DNA from 2 places in the Allobosea sp. GW822-FHT05A11 genome. Region 2 is predicted to be linked to the other one. Evidence: predicted binding sites of a transcription regulator. Region 2 holds the regulator's gene; the other holds the start of a gene.
What was found. The regulator LexA, encoded in region 2, represses DNA repair genes until DNA is damaged. The targets are predictions, from matches to a motif close to TGTTCNNNNTGTGTTCNG.
Positions count from the first base shown of each region.

Region 1: AC1RLU_RS19785 (YifB family Mg chelatase-like AAA ATPase) is a predicted target of LexA. The motif match lies at 2,237-2,254, and genes of this name have one in related genera.

Region 1 is NZ_JBXAMI010000006.1:17,860-22,265, forward strand. It holds gene AC1RLU_RS19780 (hybrid sensor histidine kinase/response regulator) at 1-548, opposite strand, end outside; gene AC1RLU_RS19785 (YifB family Mg chelatase-like AAA ATPase) at 642-2,180, opposite strand; partial or broken gene AC1RLU_RS19790 (peptide-methionine (S)-S-oxide reductase MsrA) at 2,297-2,383, opposite strand; gene AC1RLU_RS19795 (hypothetical protein) at 2,477-2,797, opposite strand; tRNA gene AC1RLU_RS19800 (tRNA-Ser) at 2,978-3,067, shown strand; gene AC1RLU_RS19805 (TRAP transporter large permease) at 3,372-4,406, opposite strand, start outside.
Region 2 is NZ_JBXAMI010000002.1:112,705-117,110, forward strand. It holds gene moaC (cyclic pyranopterin monophosphate synthase MoaC) at 1-457, shown strand, start outside; gene AC1RLU_RS05975 (molybdopterin molybdotransferase MoeA) at 457-1,668, shown strand; gene lexA (transcriptional repressor LexA) at 1,749-2,456, shown strand; gene AC1RLU_RS05985 (ComEC/Rec2 family competence protein) at 2,450-3,838, opposite strand; gene AC1RLU_RS05990 (protein NO VEIN domain-containing protein) at 4,076-4,406, shown strand, end outside.

The sequences.
Region 1 (4,406 bases), on a different contig from region 2:
GCTTCGTTCGCCGCCTCGGCGCGGGCCCGCGCCTCGACCAGCGCATCCTCGCCGGCGATGCGCGCCGAGATGTCGCGGCCGACGCGCTGGATCAGCGTACGCCCGTCGGGCCCGGGAACGACGGTCTCGATCCAGGAGATCCAGCGTTCGCCTTCATAGGTCGCGAGGCACTCGTCGAAGCTGCGGGCGCCGCCTTCCAGCAGCACGAGCGGGCGGAGGGCGAGCTGCGGCAGCAGCATCCGGCTGCCGACCAGATCCTGCTCCCCGGCCCCGAACAGGGCGGCGTAGGCCCGGTTGGCATAGACGATCCGCGCGCCGTCGCGCCGGACGATCAGGTCGCCCTGGGCTTCGATCAGGCTGCGATAGCGTTCCTCGCTATCGGCGAGAGTCCAGAGCCGGTCGTTGAGGGCTTCGGCATCATGGGCGAGCGAGGCCACCTGCCGGCGGAGGTCACCGCGCTGGCGCAGCAGCCACAGCACGGCACCCGCAGCCGGGAGAAGCAAAGCCGCGAAGGCAAGGGCGAACCATGACCAGATCGAAGAAGCCATGCCCTTCGATCTACGCAGCCCGCCTTGAAAAAGCCGCCTGCGAATAGCGCGAATTCGACCGGTTGGATGAGAGGATCGGTTAACCCTGCCACCTCAGGCGGCCTGAACGAGGTCCTCCCCTCGCGCCCGGTAGGACAAGGCTTCGGCCAGGTGACGCCGGCCGACCTTCGCCTCCTCATCGAGATCGGCGAGGGTACGGGCGACCTTCAGCACGCGGTGATAGGCACGCGCCGTCAATCGCAGCGCCTCCGCTGCATCCCGCAGCAGCGCGAGCCCGGCATTGTCCGGCCGCGCGACCTCCTCGATCACCGGCACGGGACAGGCGGCATTGGTCATGACGTGACCGAAACCGAGGCTCTCGAAGCGCGTCGCCTGAAGCCGGCGGGCCGCTCCGACGCGCGCCGCGACCGTCGCCGAGCTCTCGCCTGCGGCAGGGCGAATGAGGTCCGCCGCCGTCACCGCGGGCACATCGATCGCGATATCGATCCGGTCGAGCAGCGGACCGGACACGCGCGCCTGATATTGGGCCATGCAGCGGTCGTTCGGCTGGCGCCGGCAGGCGAAGCCGGGCTCGGTCGCCCGGCCGCAGCGGCACGGGTTCATCGCGGCGACGAGCTGGAAGCGCGCGGGGTAGACGACGCGGTGATTGGCGCGGGAGATCAGGACGTCGCCGGTCTCCATCGGCTGGCGCAGGGCGTCGAGCGCCTGCGGCTGGAATTCCGGCAGTTCATCGAGGAAGAGCACGCCGTGATGGGCGAGCGAGACTTCCCCCGGCCGGGCCTGCAAGCCACCGCCGACGAGCGCGGCCATCGAGGCCGAATGGTGCGGAGCCCGGAAAGGTCGCCGGTCGGTCAGGGCACCGTCGGCGAGCTTGCCGGCAACGGACAGGACCATCGAGACCTCGAGCAGCTCGCGCGGCGAGAGCGGCGGCAGGATCGAGGGCAGGCGGCTCGCCAGCATCGACTTGCCGGCGCCGGGGGGCCCGTTCATCAGGAGATTATGCCCGCCCGCCGCCGCGATCTCGAGCACGCGCCTTGCGCTTTCCTGGCCCTTGACGTCGGCGAGGTCAGGCAGAGGGCCAGCCTGGCGCGCGACCGCCGGTTCGGGCCGGGCCATGACCTGCGTGCCCTTGAAATGATTGGCGAGCTGGATCAGCGAACGCGGCGCCAGGATGTCGATATCGGCAGCCGCCCAGGCCGCCTCCGGGCCGGACCCCGCCGGGCAGATCAGCCCCTGCCCCTTGGCATAAGCTGCGATCGCGGCCGGCAGGACGCCCGCAACAGGGGTAGTCGAGCCGTCGAGCGCGAGTTCGCCGAGGACCACGTAGCCGGAGAGGGCATCGGCGGGAATCGCCCCGATCGCGGCCATGACAGCGAGCGCGATCGGCAGATCGTAATGGCTGCCCTCCTTGGGCAGGTCGGCCGGGGCGAGATTGACGGTGACGCGCTTGGCCGGCAGCGCAAGCCCCGAGGCGAGGAGCGCGGCGCGGACCCGCTCGCGGCTTTCGGCAACGGCCTTGTCGGGCAGCCCGACCAGCACGAAGGCGACGCCGCCCGGCGCGACCTGGACCTGAACGTCGACGGCGCGCGCCTCGATGCCCTCGAACGCCACCGTCGCGACTCGCGCCACCATCTTGCGCCCCGCTCCCTTACCGCTTGGGAAGGCTAGCGAAGCTTTGGCGGCAACGCAAGAACATATCGGGAACTCAACAGATCGAAAAGAAGGGGAGGCGGTGCCTCCCCTTGTCGTCAGGCTTCGACGCCGAGGCCGATCTGGCAGGCCACGCCGGTGCCGCCCAGGCCGCAATAGCCGGCCGGGTTCTTCGCCCGATAGCGCAGGGAGAACGTCATTCGCTCCGTTTCGTTCGAGCTCGACGCTTAAAGCCTGCGTCTCTCGCTATCACAGGGGCCTGGGCGCAAGGGGCGCCATCACCGACGCGTGACGATGCCGATGGCCGCCTCCGGGCGCCGTCCGAGCCAGAGCAGCGCGAAGCCGAGCAGGAGGGCGACGACCGCCGCTGGCGCCCGCAACACCGTCAGCAGCAGCGGGTCCCAGAGCCAGGGGTGAATGTTGCGCTCGATCGCCGGCTGGATCAGCTGGTAGCGCTCCTGAACGAGAGCGATCAGGGCCTCGCTGACCGGCATGAAGCGCAATCCGGCATTCGCGATCGAGCGGGCACCGTCGATCACCAGCGCGACGAAGCCGGCCGCGACGAATACATAGCCGATCAACCGGAGAAGAAACCTCACCATCCGCTCCCTATCGCAATCCACGCCGCAAAACGTCCGGCCGGCGCACCGCTTCGGTGCCCAGATGTGACCATGCTGGCCGCAGATCGCAACCGATGACCCGCGATTTACCGGGATTGTGCAAAACCCTGCATCTCGGCCCTTGAAAGATCACGGGCCGGCAGTCATAAGCAGCGCGCCGGACAGGTGGCCGAGTGGTTGAAGGCGCACGCCTGGAAAGTGTGTATACGGGAAACCGTATCGCGGGTTCGAATCCCGCCCTGTCCGCCATGCATTTCGACACTCAGCATATGTTTCGATGACGGCATCGATAGCTCAGTGTCGTGCTGCCCCCAGCGATGACCCGACAGTCACTTGCGTTCGACAGTGTTCCGGGTCGGAATCAGCCTCGAGGCGATGCCATTCGGGTTTGCCCCAGAAGCCGACCCTGGGGCTTCGCCACAAGCTGACGCCAACGGTCCCGGCGCGCGATATTCGCTCTCGCCGCCATTCGGAGGTTCGTCGCCAGTTTGCGTTATCCTCAAAGCTGGCCGCCGTAGGCGGCCAGGAGCGGATCATCGCATTTGCCCCGGGTTTATCCCGTCATCATCTTCGGCAGGATGGTGACGATCTGCGGGAACGCCGTGATCAGGACCAGCAGCAGCATCAGCACGAAGAAATAAGGAATCGCCGCCTTCGTCACGGCAAGGATGTCCTTGCCGGTGATGCTCTGCAGCACGAACAGGTTGAAGCCGACCGGCGGGGTGATCTGCGCCGCCTCGATCAGGATCACCACGAAGATGCCGAACCAGAGCAGGTCGATGCCTGCCGCCTGCACCATCGGCAACATCACCGACGAGGTCAGCACAATGATCGAGATGCCCTCGAGGAAGCAGCCGAGGATCAGCATGAACACGGCCAGCACCGCCAGCAGCGCGTAGGGCGAGAGATGCATCGCGTCGACCCAGCCCGCGAGCGAGCGGGGAATGTCAACGAAGGCGACGGCGATCGTCAGGCAGGCGGCGCAGGCGATGATGAAGGAGATCATGCAGGAGGTCCGCATGGCTGCCATCAAGCCGTCCATGAAGCTCGCACGCGTCAGCCCGCCGCCGACCGCCGCCAGGATCAGCGCCCCGATCACACCGATGGTCGCGGCCTCCGTGGGGGTGGCGATGCCGCCATAGATCGAGCCGACGACAGAGGCGATCAGCAACGCCACCGGGATCAGGCGCCGCGAGCGGTAGATCTTCTCCAGGAACGGCACCGGCGGCTCGGCCGGCGGCATCTTGTCCGGGTTGAGCAGGCTCCAAATTGCCGTGTAGCCCATGAACAGCGCCATCAGCAGGATGCCGGGCAGGACGCCGGCGATGAAGAGCCGCGCGATCGAGACCTCTGCCGTGACGCCGTAGACGATCATGATGATCGAGGGCGGGATCAGCAGGCCGAGCGTGCCGGAGCCCGCGAGCGTGCCGATCGTCATGTTGAGCGGATAGCCGCGCTTCTCCAGCTCGGGCACGCTGATCCGGCCGATCGTGGCGCAGGTCACAGCCGATGAGCCGGCGACCGCCGCCATAATGCCGCAGCCGAGCACGTTGACATGGAGCAGCCGGCCCGGCAGCCGCGACACCCA
Region 2 (4,406 bases):
GCAAGGCCAGGCGCATATGGTCGATGTCGGCGGCAAGGCCGAGACGACCCGCATGGCGACCGCCGAGGGCCAGGTGGTGATGGCGCCGGAGACGATCGCGATCGTGCGCGACGGCAACGCCAAGAAGGGCGACGTGCTCGGCACCGCGCGCCTCGCCGGCATCATGGCGGCGAAGCGTACGCATGAATTGATCCCGCTCTGCCACCCGCTGCTGCTCAGCAAGATCGCCGTCGATCTCGCGATCGACGAGGCCCTGCCGGGCGTGCGGGTGCGCGCGGAGGTGAAGATGAAGGGCCAGACCGGCGTCGAGATGGAGGCACTCACTGCCGTCTCCGTCGCCTGTCTCACCGTCTACGACATGGTCAAGGCCGTCGACCGGGCGATGCGGATCGAGAACATCCGCCTGCTGCACAAATCCGGCGGCCAGTCCGGCGATTACGAGGCGAAAGCTAGCTGATGGCGCTCACCCCGGTCCCCGTCGCGCGCAAGGCGCTGCTCGACAGCATTCCGGGGCCGACCGGGGCGGAAACCCTACCGCTGGCGCAATGCGCCTGGCGGGTGCTCGCCGGCGAGGTCAAGGCGCTCAGGACGCAACCGCCCTTCGCCAATTCGGCCATGGATGGCTATGCCGTGCGCGGCGACGAGATGGCGGAAGGCGTTTCGCTCACTGTCATCGGCGAATCCGCTGCCGGCCGGGCCTTCGATGGATCGGTCGGGCCGGGACAGGCCGTCCGCATCTTTACCGGCGCGCCGATGCCTGAAGGTGCCGACACCGTCCTGATGCAGGAGGATGCCGACGGCGTCGGCGGCCCGGTGATTCAGGTCCGCGTGCCGCCGGCGAAGGGCAAGTTCCTGCGCGCCGCGGGGCTCGATTTCCACGAAGGCAACGTGCTGCTGCAAGCCGGGCGCGTGCTCGACAGTGCCGCGCTCGGCCTTGCCGCTGCGATGGGGCATCCGACTTTGCCTGTCCGGCGGAAGCCTCGGGTGGCGATTCTCGCCACCGGAGACGAACTGGTGGCGCCGGGCGAGCCGGTCGGCCGCGACCAGATCGTCGCCTCGAACTCGTTCTCGCTCGCCGCTTTGGTCGAGAAGGCTGGTGGCACTGTCATCGATCTCGGCATCGCCCGCGACGACCATGCCGATCTCGCCAGCAAGATCGCGCAAGCCCGCGAGGCCGATGCCGATGTGCTGATCACGCTGGGCGGTGCCTCCGTCGGCGCGCATGACCTCGTGCAGGAGGCATTGACGCGCGCCGGCATGGCCCTCGGCTTCTGGAAGATCGCAATGCGGCCGGGCAAACCGATGATGACCGGGCGCCTCGGCCGGATGGTCGTGGTTGGGTTGCCCGGCAATCCGGTCTCCTCAATCGTCTGCGGCCATCTCTTCGTGCTGCCCTTGATCGAGGCGCTGCTCGGCATAGCGGATGCCGATCGCGACCGCAGCATCCCCGCCATTCTCGGCCGCGACATGCCCGGTAACGACGAGCGCGAGGATTACCTGCGCTCGGAGCTCACGCTGACGCCGGAAGGCTGGGTGGCGACGCCCTTCGACCGGCAGGATTCCTCGATGCTGGGAACATTGGCGCGGGCGCAGGCCCTGACGATTCGGCCCGCCCATGCCGCTCCCGCGAAGAAAGGCGAGGCCTGCCGCATCCTGCCCTTGCGGTAGCGGCTTGCGGAACACAAGCAGAACGCGTATGGTGTTCGTGCTTTGTTTCGAATCTGCGCATTGAGGGGCTGGCGGCGACCATGCTGACACGCAAGCAACACGAACTCCTGCGCTTCATCCAGGAACGCTTGCGCGAGAGTGGCGTGCCGCCCTCCTTCGACGAGATGAAGGATGCGCTCGACCTGCGCTCGAAATCCGGCATTCACCGCCTGATCATGGCCCTGGAGGAGCGCGGCTTCATCCGCCGCCTGCCGAACCGGGCGCGCGCGCTCGAAGTCATCAAGATGCCGGACGGGCTCGGCGCGCCTCAGGCGCGGCCCCGCTTCAGCCCGGCCATCGTCCAGGGCGGCCTGGGCTCACAGCCCAGCATGGCCAAGCCGCGCCCTGCCGAGGACGACAGCCGGCATTCCATCGCCATCCCGGTGATGGGCCGCATCGCGGCGGGTACGCCGATCTCGGCGATCCAGAGCCGCAGCCACACCGTCTCGCTGCCGCCGGACATGCTCGGCTCCGGCGAGCATTACGCGCTGGAAGTGCGCGGTGATTCGATGGTCGAGGCCGGCATTCTCGATGGAGACACCGTCGTCATCCGCAGGCAGGACACGGCCAATACCGGCGACATCGTCGTGGCACTGATCGATGACGAGGAAGCGACGCTGAAGCGCCTGCGCAAGCGCGGCTCCTCGATCGCGCTCGAAGCGGCGAACCCGGCCTACGAGACCCGCGTGCTCGGCCCCGACCGGGTCAAGATCCAGGGCCGGCTGGTCAATCTGATGCGGCGCTACTGAAGGCGTTCGGTGTCGGCCTCGGCTTCGTTATCGGCGGCCGGTGCGGGCTGTGCGGTGACCGACTGATTGGTGGGACGCGTGCCTGGCTCCGTCAGGCGCCGCTCGCGCCGGCGGCTCCAGGGCCGCTCACTGTCGGACTGCTCCGCGATATGGCTGCTCCATCCCGACGCCGTCCGGTAGAGCGAGGTCGCGCCGTCGCGCGATAGCATCATGCGCTCGACCAGCCTGGCCTTGCAGGTGCCGCCCCAGGGGACGGCGGTGACGACGAGGTCGGCGCGCTGGCAATCCTCGATGATGGCGAGTCGCTCGCGCGTATAGGAGATTGTGCGCTTGTCGGCGGTCTGCGCAACGCATGCCAGCCGGTCGCAGGCGATGCCGGCGCGCAAGCTGGGATCGTTGGGCGAGCGGCTGTCGCCATCGGCGGCGAGCCATTGCTGCAGGACGAAGCGGCTGGGCTTGCCCGCGATGGCGAGGCGGCCATCGGGACCGCGCACCGCCAGCCCGGAGCCGTCGCGCTCGATCAGGATCTCCGGCCGCTCCGGCTTTCCGGCGAACGCGACGCCGAGGATCAGCGGCAGGGCCGCAAGCCAACGCCAGGCCGTGGTCCAGAGCGTCAGCCAAAGAAGCGTTAGCGCGAAGCCAGCCAGCACGCCTGAGCCGAAAGCCGCCACCGTCACGGTGGAATGGTCGATGGCCGCGACCCAATGCGCCACCTTGAGGACGACGTCGGAGGCGAGCCCCATCAAGGCCCAGGCCGGCCAGTCCAGCCCGAACGGATAGGCGAGCACGCCGAACACCGCCGCCGGCATGACGAAGAGCGAGACGAAGGGCAGCGCCATGGCGTTGCCGAGCAGGCCGAAGGGATTGAAGGTCTGGAAGTGATAGGCTCCGAAGGGGGCTGTCGCGGCCGTCGCCAGCATGGTGGTGACGAGGATGCCGAGCGCCGCCGTCCAAACGGCTCCGAGCGGCCAGGGCAACACGCGCGGCGGCTCGGTGCGGCTTCGCCCTTCCCAGCGTTCCGCGAAGGCGATCAGCGCCGCGACCGCACCGAAGGACATCTGGAAGCTCGGCCCGAGCAAGGCCTCCGGCTCGCGCAGCAGCACGATCATCGCTGCGAGCGCGAGATTGCGCATGCTGAGCGCGGCGCGGTCGACAAGGATCGCGCCGAGCATGACCAGCGTCATGATGAGCGAGCGCTCGGTCGCGACATCGCTCCCGGAAAAGATGCAATAGGCGGTCGCGCCGAGCATCGCCGCTGCCGCCGCGATCTTCTTGACCTGCCAATGCAGCGCCACCGTCTGCGACAGGACCAGCAGCGCCCGGACCAGCCAGAAGATCGTGCCGGCGGCGAGCACCATATGCAGGCCCGAGATCGAGACAATATGTTATCTGATTATTTTACTTCGATCCCGTGCAATGCTTGCCTCTCAGGATCCAACTCAAGCCAAACTATTCACTGTCGATTCCGTGCGCACCCCGGCTTCTTCATATCGCCAATCCGGGATCGACCAGACGCGGATCCTATCCAGCAAATCAGAATCATTGACCGTGACGTGCAACCTGGGCACGTGTGGCGCTAGGCTTCGATCTAGGAGGAACGGCCGATTTCATCCGCAGCATTGACCGATGCCGCCTTCGAAGAAAGGCCTTCCACGCACCCTTCCCTAACCCCGCGTGAGCACATCGCGCGAGTCGCGGATCGCAAGATCAAAGGGTTTCTGGGGACGATCGATGAAACCGGCGAATATTACGATTCGGTCCACAAGCAGAATCAGAGCCTGTCGCAGCACATCATAGCGGACTACCACGGCCGGTTCCTGATCGAGCTGATCCAAAACGCCAACGATGCGCACGCCAAATGGCGGCGCGATGGCGAGATAGCCTTGCTTCTGGCCAGCGACGAGGGCGATTGCGGTACTCTCTACGTAGCAAACCGGGGCCAGCCTTTCG